Longispora fulva: one gene and its partner. Each later gene encodes a partner of the first gene's protein in a complex. Links are inferred from orthologs where the notes say so. Each region holds a gene or a part of one and is shown on either strand. Other genes may lie near its edges.

Region 1 (6,264 bases):
CTACGACCTGGCCGCGCTGGCGGCGACCCTGCGCCGGGTGATCGAGGAGACCGTGCCGACCGGCCCGGTCGTGCTGGTCGGGCACTCGATGGGCGCGATGGCCATCATGGCGCTGGCGGAGCAGTGGCCGGAGCTGATCCGGAAGCGGATCGTCGGCGTGGCCCTGGTCAACACGTCGTCCGGCAAGTTGGACGAGGTGACGTTCGGGCTGCCGGCATTGCTCGGGGTGCTCCGCAAGCCGATCCTGCCGGTGATCTCGACGGCCGGCCGGCTGACCCCGGGTGCGATCGACAAGGCCCGCCGGGCGTCGACGGACCTGTTCTGGCTGCTGACCCGCAAGTACGGCTTCGGGAGCGCCAAGCCCAGCCCGGCCCTGGTCTCCTACGTGGAGCGGATGATCTCCCGCACCTCGGTGGAGATCATCGCCGGGTACCTCAAGACGCTGATGAGCCACTCCCGGGCCGAGGCGCTGGTCGCCTTCGCCGACAAGGAGGTGCTGGTCGTGGCGGGGGACAAGGACCTGTTCACGCCGCGTACCCATGGGGAGGAGATCGTGAGGCTGCTGCCGCACGCCGAGTTCGTGGCGATCGCCGACGGCGGGCACCTGGCGCTCCTGGAGCACCCGGTGCCGGTCACCGAGGCCCTGACCGAGCTGCTGAGCCGGGTGTCGCGGCGTGACCGGTGACTGGGACGACCTGACGGCCCGGATCAGGGCCTGCGTCCTCTGCAAGGATCTCGTCGCCTCCCGCAACACCGTCGTGCCGGGCGAGCCGGGCATGTTCACCCGCCGGCTCGCCGTCGTCGGCGAGGCCCCCGGGGCCCAGGAGGACGCCGCCGGCCGGCCGTTCGTCGGCCTGTCCGGCCAGCTCCTCGACCAGTTGCTCGCCGACGCCGGCCTGGCCAGGCACGAGACGGCGGTCCTCAGCGCGATCAAGTGCCGGCCGCCGGGCAACCGCACGCCCCGGGCCGCGGAGGTGGACAACTGTCGGCCCTGGTTGGCGGCCCAGCTGGACCTGCTCAACCCCCGTCTGATCGTGGCGCTGGGGCTGACCGCGGCGACATGGTTCCTGGGACCCAGGACTACCCTGGCTGGGGTGCGTGGAGTGGTGCACGAGGTCGACGGGCGTTCCGTGGTCGCGACCTACCACCCGTCGGCCGCCATCCGGTTCGGCCCGAACGGCAAGCCCCTCGCCGCGCTCCGAGACGACCTGGCCCTGGCCGCCCGACTGCTGGGAGACGCGCTGTGAGCGAGCACGTTCTGGTGAAACTTCCGACCGTGGACGACACCCGGGCGTTCGGCGTCCGGTTAGCCCTCTACCTCCAGCCCGGTGACCTGCTCGTGCTCACCGGGCCGCTCGGCGCGGGCAAGACGGCGCTCGCCCAGGGCGTCGGTACCGGGCTCGGGGTGTCCGGCGCGGTGACCAGCCCGACGTTCGTGATCGCCCGGGTGCACCCGGGGCCGCTGCCGATGGTGCACGTGGACGCCTACCGGCTCGGCTCGATCGGCGAGGTGGACGACCTGGACCTCGATGCCACCCAGGAGGAGGCGGTCACCGTGGTCGAGTGGGGGCACGGGCTGGTGGAGCGGATGGTCGAGGAGTACCTGGAGATCCGGATCGACCGGCTGGACGACGACACCCGGATCATGACGCTGGAGCCGCACGGCGACTCCTGGACGGAGAGGCTGACCAGTGCTGACCTTGGTGATTGACACGGCGACCCCGGCGGTGACGGCGGGCGTGCTCGAGGTCGGGGAGTCGGTGACCGTGCTGGCCGAGAAGGTCACGGTCAACGGCAAGGCGCACGGCGAGCTGCTCGCCCCGTCGATCCGGCTGGCCCTGTCCGAGGCCGGGTTCGTGACGAAGGACCTGAAGGCGATCGTCGCCGGGGTGGGTCCGGGGCCGTTCACCGGTCTGCGGGTCGGGCTGGTCACGGCGACGGCCCTGGGCCACGCGCTGGGCATCCCGACCTACGCCGTCGGCACCCTCGACGCGTTGGGCCACGGCACCGCCGGCCGCCTGCTGGTGGCGACCGACGCGCGCCGCAAGGAGCTCTACTTCGGGGTGTACGCCGACGGCGTCCCCGTCTCTGGCCCCTCCGTCGCCAAGCCGGCCGACATCTCCGGCGACTACGAGGCCGCGGTGGGCGCTGGCGCGCACCTGTACCCGCTGGGCGTGCCGGTGCTCGACGAGCCGCTGTACCCGTCGGTGCGCGCGTTCGGCGAGCTGGCCGCCGAGCGGATCCGGTCGGGGGCGCCGGACGAGAAGCTGACCCCGCTCTACCTGCGCCGGCCGGACGCCGTGCCGCCCGGTGCGCCTAGAACTCCACGGGGGTGAAGTCCCACGAGTGCGGCGGCCGGGCCACGAGTCGGGCCGGCGGGCTCGGCAGCGGGGCCGGCAGTCCGCGCCACCGCGACAGCCACACGATCCGGTCGTCGGTGGAGCTGAACACCTCACTGTCCAGATGGGACGGGTGGTGCTCGACGTTGGGGACGGCGTACTCACAGATCCAGGCCAGCAGCTCCTCGAACCCGTCCGGCTGGGCCCTGACCTCCCACATGCGCACCATCACGTCTGTTGACACTAGGGCCGCCCCCTCAGCATGACCAGAGCGTCTTTGCCGCTCGGCTGGTAGTAGCGTTTGCGGACCCCGACGGTCTCGAAGCCGTACTTCGCGTAGAGGTGCTGGGCCGGGTTGTCCGAGGCGACCTCCAGGCCCACCGTCCGGTCGCCGGCAGCGGCGAGCAGGTCCTCCAGGAGCAGCCGGCCGACCCCCTGGCCCTGACTCGCCGCCCGGACCGCGATGTTCTGCACCCAGGCCTCGGTCTCGTCGACGACGGCCAGCCCTGCGTACCCGATCAGCTCGCCGTCGCGGATCGCCGCCCGGTAGTGGTGGTTCTCGTCCAGCTCGCTCTGCACCATCCAGCGGCTCCAGGCCTCCGCTCCGAACAGCTCCTTCTCGATGACGAGAACGGCCGGCACGTGGTCGCGGGTGAGTGGTACGAGGTGCACTGGTCCCATCCTCAGATCGTAAGCACCACCTTGCCCCGGGTCCGACCGGTGGCCACCAGCTCGTGCGCCTTGGTCACATCCTCCAGGGCGAGCACCTCCGCGACCTCGACCCGCAGCGCCCCGGCGTCGACCAGCGCGGTGAGGCGGCGCAGCCCGGGGCCGTCGGGGAACACCAGGTGCCCGGTGGCGCGGACCCCGGCCCTGTCCGCGGCCTCGGCCATCTCGGCGGTCAGCCCCGCGGGCAGGGTCACCAGGACGCCGCCCGGGGCGAGCGTCGCGACCAGGGCCGGGTCGTTCATCCCGTCGAGGACCACGTCGACGGTGATCCGGTCCAGCCAGCCGGGTTCGGTGTAGTCGACGGGCTCGTCCACGCCGATCGAGCGGAGGAAGTCGTGGTTGGCGGCCCGGCCGGTGCCGATCACGTACGCGCCCCGCGCCTTCGCCAGCTGCACGGCGAGGTGACCGACCCCACCTGCGGCGGCGTGCACGAGCACCCGGGTTCCGGCGGTGACTCCGGCCAGGTCGAGGGACTGCTGGGCCGTGAGCCCGGCCAGGGGCAGCGCGGCGGCGGCCGTGTGGTCGAGCCCGGCCGGCCGGGCCGCGATGGTGTCGACCGGGGCGGTGACGTACTCCGCGTAGCCGCCGACCAGGTCGGGGAACCGGGGCATGCCGTAGACCTCGTCGCCGGGCGCGAATGCCGTGACCCCCTCGCCGACGGATTCGACGGTGCCGGAGACGTCCCAGCCCCACACGTACGGGCCGTCGTCGAACCAGTCGGGGATGTGGCCGGCGTGCGCCTTCCAGTCGACCGGGTTCACCCCGGCCGCCGCCACCCTGATCAGCACCTCGCCGGCGGCGGGGGTGGGGACGGGCAGGTCCACCAGGGTGATCGTCTCGCCGTACTTCCGGGCCTGCATCGCACGCATCTCGTGCTCCTCTCGTTCCGAACCCATCCTGATTGAGCAGGTTTCCGTTGGGAAGTAGGCAGCTTTTTGTGCTATAGGTACCTGATGGAAACCGACTGCGGAGTGACCTGGCACGACAGCTTCCTCAAGGCGTGCCCCTCGCGACAGGTGCTCGACATGATCGCGGACAAGTGGGCGCTGCTGGCGATCTGCGCGCTCACCGACGGCCCGATGCGCTTCGGCGAGCTGCGCCGCCGGCTCGACGGGATCAGCCAGAAGGTGCTCACCCAGACGCTGCGCACCCTGGAGCGCGACGGCCTGGTGCACCGCCGGGTGTATCCGACCACCCCGCCCAAGGTGGAGTACTCGCTGGCGGCCCTCGGCCACAGCGTGCTCGGCCTCACGGTCCAGCTGCGGGCCTGGGCCGAGGAGCACACGTCCGCCGTGGAGGCGGCGAGGGTGGCGTACGACGAGCGGGAACTGGTAGCGGTGTAACCGCCGTTCGCTCCTTACGCGTCACACCAAAAACCGGAGGCGATCACGGGCGGCGCCGCGTAGCGTCGGGAACGCCATGCGAAAACTTCCCGAAGCCGATCCCGGCGAACCCGATGTCCGTTCGGCCACCCGCTACCTCTGGTGGGTGGTCCGTATGCAGGGCTCGGCGATCGCCGGCCTGGTGGCCTTCGGCATCGTCTGGATGGTCGCCCAGTCCCTGCTGCCCTACACCGTCGGCAAGGCCATCGACAAGATCGGGGCCAAGGACATGTCCGGCCTCCTGACCTGGACCGGCATGATCCTGGCCCTCGGCCTCGTGGTCGTGTTCTCCGGCCTGGCCAGGCACCGGTTCGCCGTGACGAACTGGCTGTCGGCCGCCTACCGCACGATCCAGGTCACCGGCCGGCAGGCCACCCGGCTCGGCGCGACGCTGCCGAAGCGGCTCGCCGCCGGCGAGGTCGTCGCGGTCGGCAACTCCGACGTGTCCCGGATCGGCAGCGCGATCGACGTGCTCGGCCGGGGCAGTGGGGCCGTGATCGCCATCTTCGTGGTCGCGTCGATCATGCTCAGCACCTCGGTCAAGCTCGGCCTGCTGGTGCTCGTCGGGGTGCCGCTGCTGTTGTCGCTGATCGGGCCGCTGTTCCGCCCGCTGCACCGCCGGCAGAGCGCCCAGCGCGAGCTGTACGGCGGCCTGACCTCCCGGGCCAACGACATCGTCGCCGGGCTGCGCGTGCTGCGCGGGGTGGGCGGCGAGCAGGCGTTCAACGAGCGCTACCGGGCCGAGTCCCAGCGGGTCCGGCACTCCGGGGTCCGGGTGGGCAGGGTCCAGTCGCTGCTGGAGGCCGCCCAGTTCCTGATCCCCGGCGTGTTCCTGGTGGTCGTCACCTGGGTGGGGGCCCGCCTGGCCCTCGCAGGCGACGTGACCCCTGGCCAACTGGTCTCCTTCTACGGGTACGCGGCGTTCATGGTCACGCCGATGCGCACCCTGACCGAGGTCGCCGACAAGATGATCAAGGCGAATGTCGCGGCCAAGCGGGTCGTCCGGATCCTCAGCCTCGAGCCGGAGATCGTCTCCGGCGGTGACGCCGTCCTGCCGACCAGCGGCGAGTTGCACGACCCCGAGTCGGGCACCGTCGTCGGCCCCGGCCGGTTGACCGCGATCGCCGCGGCGACACCGGAGGAGGCCGCTGCGATCGCCGACCGGCTCGGCCGGTACACGGACAGCGCCGCGACCTGGGGCGGCGTCCCCCTCCGCGACGCGCCCCTCGCCGCGGTCCGGGAGCGGATCCTTGTCGCCGACAACGAGTCGTTGATCTTCGCGGGTGAGCTGCGCGCCGAGCTGGACCCGACCGGCACGGCCGACGACGCGACCCTCGACGACGCGCTGCACGTGGCGAGCGCCGCCGACATCGTCGAGGCGCTCCCCGGCGGCCTGACCGAGGACGTCGCCCAGCGCGGCCGGTCGTTCTCCGGCGGCCAGCAGCAGCGGCTCCGGCTGGTCCGGGCCCTGCTCCTCGATCCGGACGTCCTGCTCCTGGTCGAGCCGACCAGTGCGGTCGACGCGCACACCGAGGCCAGGATCGCCGACCGGCTGCGGGGCGCCCGCGAGGGCCGCACGACCGTGGTGTGCACGACGAGCCCGCTGATGCTCGACCGCGCCGACCGGGTCCTCTACGTGGAGGACGGCAAGGTGGTCGCCGAGGGCGCGCACCACGAGCTGCTGAAGACCGAGCCCAGGTATCTGGCGACTGTGACGAGAGGTGAGGCGTGAAACAGCTCCTGCCGATCGCGGACGGTCCCGAGGTCCGGCGCTACGCGCTGGTCCTGATGCGCCGGCACCCGGGCGACCTGCT
Region 2 (7,677 bases), 5.0 Mb from region 1 along the record:
CGGCCGGGGAGCCACTGACCGACACCGACCGGTGGCCGTGGCTGGAGGCGATCGCCGCCTGGATGGACGCGCGCCGGGCGGCCGGCGAACCGGCGGTGGTGACGTGTTCGGCGTTGAAGCGTTCCTACCGCGACCTGCTGCGCGCCGGCCGCCCGCAGGTGGCGCTGGTGTACCTGCGCGGCAACCATGACCTCATCGCCGCGCGGCTGCTGGCCCGGCACGGGCACTTCTTTCCCGACAAGCTCCTGGCCAGCCAGTTCGCGGACCTGGAGGAACCCGGCGCCGACGAGGACCCGCTCGTCGTGGATCTGCACGGCACGCCCGATGAGATCGTCGACCGGATCGTCGCCGGCCTCACCTGACCGCCCGGCCTGGCGACCCGACGGCCGGGGGCCACCCCAGCCCCATGACGGCCCCCGCCCGCGCCGGGTGGCCCGAGCGCAAACCCCGGCGGGGCTTGGGCTCGGGCCACCCGGCGCGGTGTCACCCCACCGGCGCGTTCCACCGCAACAACACCGGCGTGTCGCGCTCGTACCCGAGGACCGACAGCGTCGACGTGTCCAACCGCAGCGACGCGCCCCCCGACGGCGGCAGGTCGATCCACCGCGCCCCGCACACCCGCAGGCTGTGCCCGTGCGCCACGAACGCGACGTCCCCGTCGGCGAGCAGCGGCCGGGCCCGCTCCAGGACCCGGTCGAGGCGCGCGCCCACCTCCTTGGGGGACTCCCCGCCGGGGCAGCCGTCGCGCCACAGGTCCCAGCCGGGGCGTGCCGCGCGGATGTCGGCGGTGGTGACGCCCTCGTAGTCGCCGTAGTCCCATTCGGCGAGGTCGGGTTCCACCGCGGTCGGGGTCAGGCCGGCGAGGTGGGCGCTGCGGTGCGCGCGCAGCCGCGGTGACACCCACACGGCGGCGAAGCGCCACCCGGCGAGGGCGGGCGCCACGAGTGCCGCCTGCTCCTCGCCGCGTGCCGTCAACGGCAGGTCCGTGGTGGACGTGTGCCGGCCGGCGAGGCTCCAGGCGGTCTCGCCATGCCGCAGGAGCACGATGTCACCCAAGCCAGGCCTTCCGGGTGGCGGGCATGCCGCTGGCGCCGCCGGGGCCGCGTTTGACGGCGAGGACCTGGTGGACGCCGATCTGGCCGTAGCGGAACGACAGGGCGGTGGCGGCCATGTACAGCCGCCACACCCGGGCGCGGCCCTCGCCGGTGAGTTTGACGGCCCGGTCCCAGGCGGCGTCCAGGTTCGCCGACCAGGCCCGCAGGGTGGTGGTGTAGTGCTCGCGGAGGGACTGGGTGTCGTGGACCTCGAACCCGGCGCCCTCGATCAGGTCGACGGTGGTGCCGATGGGGGCCAGGTCCCCGTCGGGGAACACGAACGAGGCGATGAACGACGGGTTGCTCGGCGGGTGGCTCGGGTGCCGGGAGATCTGGTGGTTGAGGAGCCGGCCGCCGGGCCGCAGCAGGTCGTAGAGGCGCGCGCAGTAGGCGGTGTACATCTCGTCGCCGACGTGTTCGGCCATGCCGACGCTGGAGATGGCGTCGAACGGGCCGTCGGTGACGTCGCGGTAGTCCTGCAGCCGGAACTCGACCCGGTCGCTGAGCCCGGCCTCGGCGGCGCGGGCCCTGGCGAGGTCGAGCTGCTCGACGGACAGGGTGACGCCGACGACGCGGGTGCCGTGTTCGCGGGCCGCGTGCAGGGCGAGTGAGCCCCAGCCGCAGCCGACGTCGAGGAGTCGGGAGTCGGGGCCCAGGTCGAGTTTCTTGCAGATCAGCGCCAACTTGTCGCGCTGGGCCTCCTCCAGGCTGGAGTCGGGGCCGGCCCAGTAGGCGCACGAGTACACCATCGACGGGCCCAGCAGGAGGCGGTAGAACTCGTTGCCGGCGTCGTAGTGGGAACTGATGGCGGCCTTGTCGCGGTCGCGGCTGTGCTTGGCGCCCGCGAGGTGGATCTCCTCCGGGGGCGGGGCCGGTTCCTTGCCGATCGCCCCGAGGAGGGTGGCCTCCTTGAGGAGGGAGGCCTTGTCCACGGCCCCGACCTGCCGGCCGCTGATCACCGACAGGGTGTCCAGGACGTCGTAGATGTCGCCTTCGACGTCGAGTTCGCCGGCCACGTACGCGCGGCCCAGGCCGAGCTGGTTGGGTTCGTGGACGAGTCTTCTGATGGCCTGCCGGGACCGGATGTCGACGACGGGGGCGTCCGGAGGCCCGGCCGTCGAACCATCCCACCCGCGGACCCGCAACGGCGGGCCCTCTCCCAGCAGTAGCGTGAACATGCGCAGCAGCCGGTCGGCAACAGTCACAGTCCGCCCCTCTCCGTGAGTCATACCCAGACTAGCGGGGATGAAGCGATGCGTCAGGATGATCCAATGCTGTTGACGACCGTGCACGACCGCGCAGACCTCGCCGCCACTTTCGCCGCAGATCCGGCGTTGCACGCCTACGAGCTCGGCGACCTCGACGACCACTTCTGGCCCTACACCACCTGGTACCGGCTGCGCGGCGGCCACAGCGTGGCCCTGCTCTACACGGGGGCGGAGTTCGGCCCGATCCTGCTGGCGCTGAGCCGACCCGACCGGGCGGCGGAACTACGCGCCCTCGTCACCGAGCTGCTGCCCGTGCTGCCCCGCAGCTTCTACGCGCACGTCACCGGCGGCGCCCAGGACGTGCTGGACAACGACTACAAGGTCGTCGACCACGGCGTACACCGGAAGATGGCTCTGGAGAACTTCGCCCCCGTCACCGGGGAGCCCACCGTCACGCTCACCCGCGCGGACCTCGCCGACCTGCGGGAACTGTACGCGGCGGCGTACCCGGACAACTCGTTCGACGCCCGGATGCTCGACGCCGGCGACTACACCGGGATCCGCCGCGACGGCCGGCTCGTCGCCGTCGCCGGCCTGCACGTGCGCTCGACCACCCGCAGGATCGCCGCGATCGGCAACGTCACCACCCTGCCCGAGGTGCGGGGCCAGGGCCTGGCGGCCGTCGCCGTGTCCGCGCTGTGCACCCGGCTGCGGGAGACCGTCGAGCACATCGGACTCAACGTGAAGGCCGACAACACCGCGGCCGTCGGCCTCTACGAACGTCTCGGATTCGTCACCGTCTCCGATTACCAGGAGGTCAGCGCCACGGCCCGGTGACCAGGGCCCCGGTCAGCACCGCCGACGGCTGCGCCCCCAACGACAGGTCGGCCGCCGGCGCGCCGGCCCGCACCACCAGGTCCCCGACGGCGGCGATCATGGCCCCGTTGTCCGTGCACAGCCGGATCGACGGGACCCGCAACGTGACCCCGGCGGCCCGGCAACGCTCCTCGGCCAGGGCCCGAACCCGGCTGTTGGCCGCCACCCCGCCGACCATCAGCAGCGTGTCCGCGCCGTGCTCCGCGCACGCCCGCAACGCCTTGCGGGTCAACGTGTCGGCCACGGCCTCCTGGAAACTGGCCGCCACGTCCGCCACCGGCAGCGGGCCCTCGTGCCGCTCCACCCAGCGGGCCACGGCCGTCTTGAGCCCGGAGAAGGAGAACCCGTACGGCGGATCCTTCGGACCGGTCATCGGCCGCGGGAAGTCGATCGCCGCCGGATCGCCGTCGCGGGCGATGCGGTCGATGACCGGCCCACCCGGGTACGGCAGGCCCAAAAGGCGCGCCACCTTGTCGAACGCCTCCCCGGCCGCGTCGTCGACCGTGTCACCGAGGTGCACGATCGGATCACGCGCCAGGTCGCCCAGCAGCAGGATCGACGTGTGCCCACCCGACACGATCAACGCCACGCACCTCGCCGGTAGCGGCCCGTGTTCGAGCACGTCCACGGCGGCGTGCCCGGCGAGGTGGTGCACCCCGTACAGCGGCACCCCCAGCGCCAGCGCGTACGCCTTGCCCGCCGCCAGCCCGACCTGCACGGCCGTCGCCAGCCCCGGCCCGGCCGTCACCGCCACCGCGTCGATGTCGGCGAAACGCACCCCGGCCGCGTCCACCGCGCGCTGCACGATGGGGCGCACCGCCTCCAGGTGCGCGCGCGCCGCGATCTCCGGCACCACCCCGCCGAACCGGGCGTGCTCGTCGACGCTGGACGCCAGGGCGTCACCGAGGAGCACCCCGTCACGGACCAGGCCGGCGCCCGTCTCGTCGCAGGACGTCTCGATGCCCAGGATCAGCGGCACCCTAGTTGCCCAGACCGGCGGCGGCGAGGATTTCCTTGCGCTGCGCCGCCGGCAGGCGGTCCACGTACAAGGTGCCGTCGAGGTGGTCCACCTCGTGCTGCAGACAGCGGGCCAGCAGGCCCGTGCCGACGATCGTGATCGGCTTGCCGTCCATGTCGAAACCTGTGACCGTGGCCACGCCGGGGCGGCCCAGCTCCGCGTACTGGCCCGGCACCGACAGGCAACCCTCGCCCTCGGTGACCAGCTCGCGCGGCGGCGGCGGGAGCTCCAGCACCGGGTTGACGATGTGCGCGACGACGTGTTCCTCGGACGCGTCGGGGCAGTCGACGACAAACACCCTCGCGTCCACCCCGATCTGGTTGGCCGCAAGGCCCACCCCGTTCGCCTCGTACATGCTGGCGAACATGTCCTCGATCAGGGCCTTGAGCTCGGAGTTGAACTCGGTCACGGGCTGGCAGGGCTTGTGTAGGACGGCCTCGCCGTAATAGGTGATGCGCCGCGCCGTGCCCTCGGAGTTTGTCATGGTTGACAAATATATACGGGCCGTTTCGGGGCCTCACGCGCCGTTGTCGGCCCCGTGGCCGTGGCATGATCTTGGCATGCCTTTTGTGTTCGCGCACATCAGTGACACCCACCTCGACGGGTCGCCCCGGGCCGCGGAGCGCACCGCCGCCGTCATTGACTACCTGCGCGGCCAGCCTCTCGACGCGATCCTCGTCACCGGCGACATCGCCGACCACGGGGCGCCGGGGGAGTACACCGAGGCCGCCGCGCTGCTCACCGCCGACGTTCCCGTGCTGGTCCTGCCCGGCAACCACGACGAACGCGCCGCGTTCGGCAAGGGCCTCCTGGAGCGCGACGGCGCCGGGCCGGTCAACCAGGTCCACGTCGTCGGCGGCGTCACGTTCGCGCTGTGCGACTCGACCATCCCCGGCCGCGACGACGGCGCCCTGACCGAGGACACCCTCGCCTGGCTCGACTCCACCCTCGCCGCCGCCACCGGGCGCGCGTTCGTGGCCCTGCACCACCCGCCGACGCCGATGTACAACACGATCCTCGACACCCTGCTGCTGACCGTGCCGGCCGGCCTGGAGCGGGTCCTGCGCCGCCATCCGCACGTCGTGGCCGTGCTGTGCGGGCACGCGCACACCGCCGCCGCCAGCACCTTCGCCGGTCTGCCGCTGCTCGTCGCCCCGGGCGTGGTGTCCACGCTGATGCTGCCCTGGGAGGACCGGGGCCACCTCTCCCTCGACGACCCGCCGGGCATCGCCTTCCACGTCCTCGACGGCACCCACCTGACCACCCACTACCGGGTGCTCCCCTAAAAAGCCCACAACCATCATCCGGTGACGCCGCGCGCGTCCCCCCGCCCGCCGGCACCCGACGAGGGCCGCCTCCAGTCACCCGCCGCGCGGCTACCGTGCCGCCGGCAACGGCCCCGTCAGGTACCGCTGCAACGTCGGCGCGTAGCACTGCACCAGGAACTCCCGGTCGGCGCTGGCGATCGGTTCGGCGCGCACCACGAACCGGGTCAGGATCAGCCCGACCGCCTGCGAGAAGCACAACGCCGCCCGCAACTGCGGCTGGTCGCTGCCCAGGTGGGTGGTGATCCGGGCGAACACCTGGTTGGTCAGGTACTCCCGCAGCATCGTCGCCGGCCCGTGGTCGTCGGCGAGGGAGCGCAGCAGCGCCGTCAACCGCCCGCCCCCGCCGGCGGCCTCGGTGTCCCACACCGTCAGCGCCGTGCGCAGGATCCGGGCCCCGGTCTGTTCCGGGTCCCCGTCGAGCACCTGGCGCAGCACCTCGCCGGGCACGGCCGGCAGGTCCACGGCCGTGGCGAACAGTTTCTCCTTGCTACCGAAGTAGTAGTGCACGAGCGCGGGGTCGACCCCCGCGGTGCGGGCGATGGCGCGCATCGTCGTCTTCGCGTACCCGCTGGCGGAGAACTCGTGGCGCGCCGCGACCAGGATCGTCTCGCGGGTGTCGTCGCCCTCGGAGCGTCGGGCGCGCTGGGGAATCTGTTGCGTCACGCCTCACGATGCTACGCTCAGCCCATCTTCAACACTTGATGATGTGCCTGAGAGATGCGGAGTCCCGCGATGTGGGCGATGATCTTCAAAGAGTTCCTGGAGCTGCGCCGCGACCGGCGCACCATGGCCATGCTGATCGTGTTACCCCTGCTCCTGCTTGTCGTCTTCGGCTACGCGGCCAGCTTCAACGTGTCCACCCTGACCACCGACGTCGTCGGCCCCGGGGCCACCCAGGCGGCGTCGGCGCTGCGGGCCCCGTTCGCCGTCGGACGCGTCGAGGAGACCGCCGGTGACGCCTGGGCCCGCGACCGGCTGCGCGCCGACAAGGCCGACGTCGTCATCGTCACCGGCCAGACCCCGGTCGCCCTCGTCGACGGGTCCAACCTGTTCGGCGCGCAGGCGGCCAAGGCGGCGCTGGGGCGTACCCAGATGAGGGTCGAGGTTCTCTACAACCCGGACCTCAAGACCTCCTGGGTGATGGTCCCGGCCCTCGTCGGCCTGATCCTGACCTTCATCGGCACCATCGTCACCGCCATCGGCCTGGTCCGCGAACGCCAGGCCGGCACCCTGGAACAGCTGGCCGTGATGCCGTTTCGGCCCGCCGACGTGATCATCGGCAAGATCGTGCCGTACTACGTCCTCGCCGCCCTCGACATGGTCATCGTGACCGTCCTCGGCCGGGTGCTGTTCGGGGTGCCGTTCAACGGCAACGTGGGCGTCTTCGCGCTCGGCGCCGCGCTGTTCCTGTTCGTCGTCCTGGGCGTCGGGGTGCTGATCTCCACCGTGTCGCAGAACCAGGGCCAGGCCATCCAACTCGCCCTCATGATCATGATGCCGCAGATCCTGCTGTCGGGCATGATCTTCCCGCTGGACGCGATGGCACCCGGCGTCCGCTGGATCGGCTACCTGCTGCCCCTGACCTACTTCACCAAACTCTCCCAGGGCGTCATGCTCCGCGGCGGCGACCTCGCCTCCCTGTGGCTGCCCCTGGTCGTCCTCGCCGGCATGGCCGTGGTCGTGTTCACCGCGGCGGTCACCCGCTTCCGCCGCGACCTGGCCCCCAGCCGACCGGCCGAGCCCGCCTCCCCGCGGCCCGCGCCCGCCGGGAGCGCGTCATGACCTGGGGAACCACCGACCTGACCGTGCGCTACCCGCACACCCTGGCCCTGGACGCCGTCACCTTCGCCGCCCCCGCCGGGCAGGTCTCCGCCGTCGTCGGCGGCGACGGGGCCGGCAAGTCCACCCTGCTGCGCAGCCTCGTCGGAGCGGTGCGGCCCACGTCCGGGCGGGTCGACGCCCCCGCGCTGCGCGAGATCGGGTTCATGCCCACCAGCACCGGCGTGTGGCGCGAACTCACCGTTGCCGAGAACCTCGACTTCGTGGCCGCGGCCTACCGGGTCCGCGACCGCACTCGCCGCGCGGACCTCCTCGACGCCGCCGGCCTGACCGCCGTCACCGGCCGCCTCGCCGGCGACCTGTCCGGCGGCATG

What was found. Proteins that work in one complex are often made in the same cells at the same time.
Region 2: the proteins of tsaB (region 1) and tsaD are in contact, whole or in part, in a solved structure (PDB 4WQ4), measured with the Escherichia coli proteins. The link is inferred for Longispora fulva from one-to-one orthologs.

Annotation. Positions count from the first base shown.
Region 1 is NZ_JADOUF010000001.1:6,807,139-6,813,402, forward strand. What follows is about bases 515-3,513. They hold tsaB (tRNA (adenosine(37)-N6)-threonylcarbamoyltransferase complex dimerization subunit type 1 TsaB), read left to right. Parts: upstream 515-1,691; coding sequence 1,692-2,336; downstream 2,337-3,513. Other genes in these bases: IW245_RS31270 (alpha/beta fold hydrolase), read left to right, coding at 515-685; IW245_RS31275 (uracil-DNA glycosylase), read left to right, coding at 675-1,247; tsaE (tRNA (adenosine(37)-N6)-threonylcarbamoyltransferase complex ATPase subunit type 1 TsaE), read left to right, coding at 1,244-1,711; IW245_RS31290 (hypothetical protein), read right to left, coding at 2,317-2,571; rimI (ribosomal protein S18-alanine N-acetyltransferase), read right to left, coding at 2,583-3,020. In the rest of the region: more of IW245_RS31270, read left to right, coding at 1-514; more of IW245_RS31300, read right to left, coding at 3,514-3,937; IW245_RS31305 (winged helix-turn-helix transcriptional regulator), read left to right, coding at 4,022-4,411; IW245_RS31310 (ABC transporter transmembrane domain-containing protein), read left to right, coding at 4,488-6,182; IW245_RS31315 (ABC transporter ATP-binding protein), read left to right, coding at 6,179-6,264. UniProt on the Escherichia coli protein: Required for the formation of a threonylcarbamoyl group on adenosine at position 37 (t(6)A37) in tRNAs that read codons beginning with adenine.
Region 2 is NZ_JADOUF010000001.1:1,827,334-1,835,010, reverse strand. The notes cover bases 2,139-4,981. They hold tsaD (tRNA (adenosine(37)-N6)-threonylcarbamoyltransferase complex transferase subunit TsaD), read right to left. Parts: upstream 4,158-4,981; coding sequence 3,120-4,157; downstream 2,139-3,119. Other genes in these bases: IW245_RS08025 (metallophosphoesterase), read left to right, coding at 4,757-4,981; def (peptide deformylase), read right to left, coding at 4,159-4,680; IW245_RS08040 (GNAT family N-acetyltransferase), read left to right, coding at 2,366-3,139; IW245_RS08045 (class I SAM-dependent methyltransferase), read right to left, coding at 2,139-2,299. Outside these bases: IW245_RS08055 (gluconokinase), read left to right, coding at 1-362; IW245_RS08050 (histidine phosphatase family protein), read right to left, coding at 484-1,056; more of IW245_RS08045, read right to left, coding at 1,049-2,138; more of IW245_RS08025, read left to right, coding at 4,982-5,482; IW245_RS08020 (TetR/AcrR family transcriptional regulator), read right to left, coding at 5,573-6,187; IW245_RS08015 (ABC transporter permease), read left to right, coding at 6,266-7,306; IW245_RS08010 (ABC transporter ATP-binding protein), read left to right, coding at 7,303-7,677.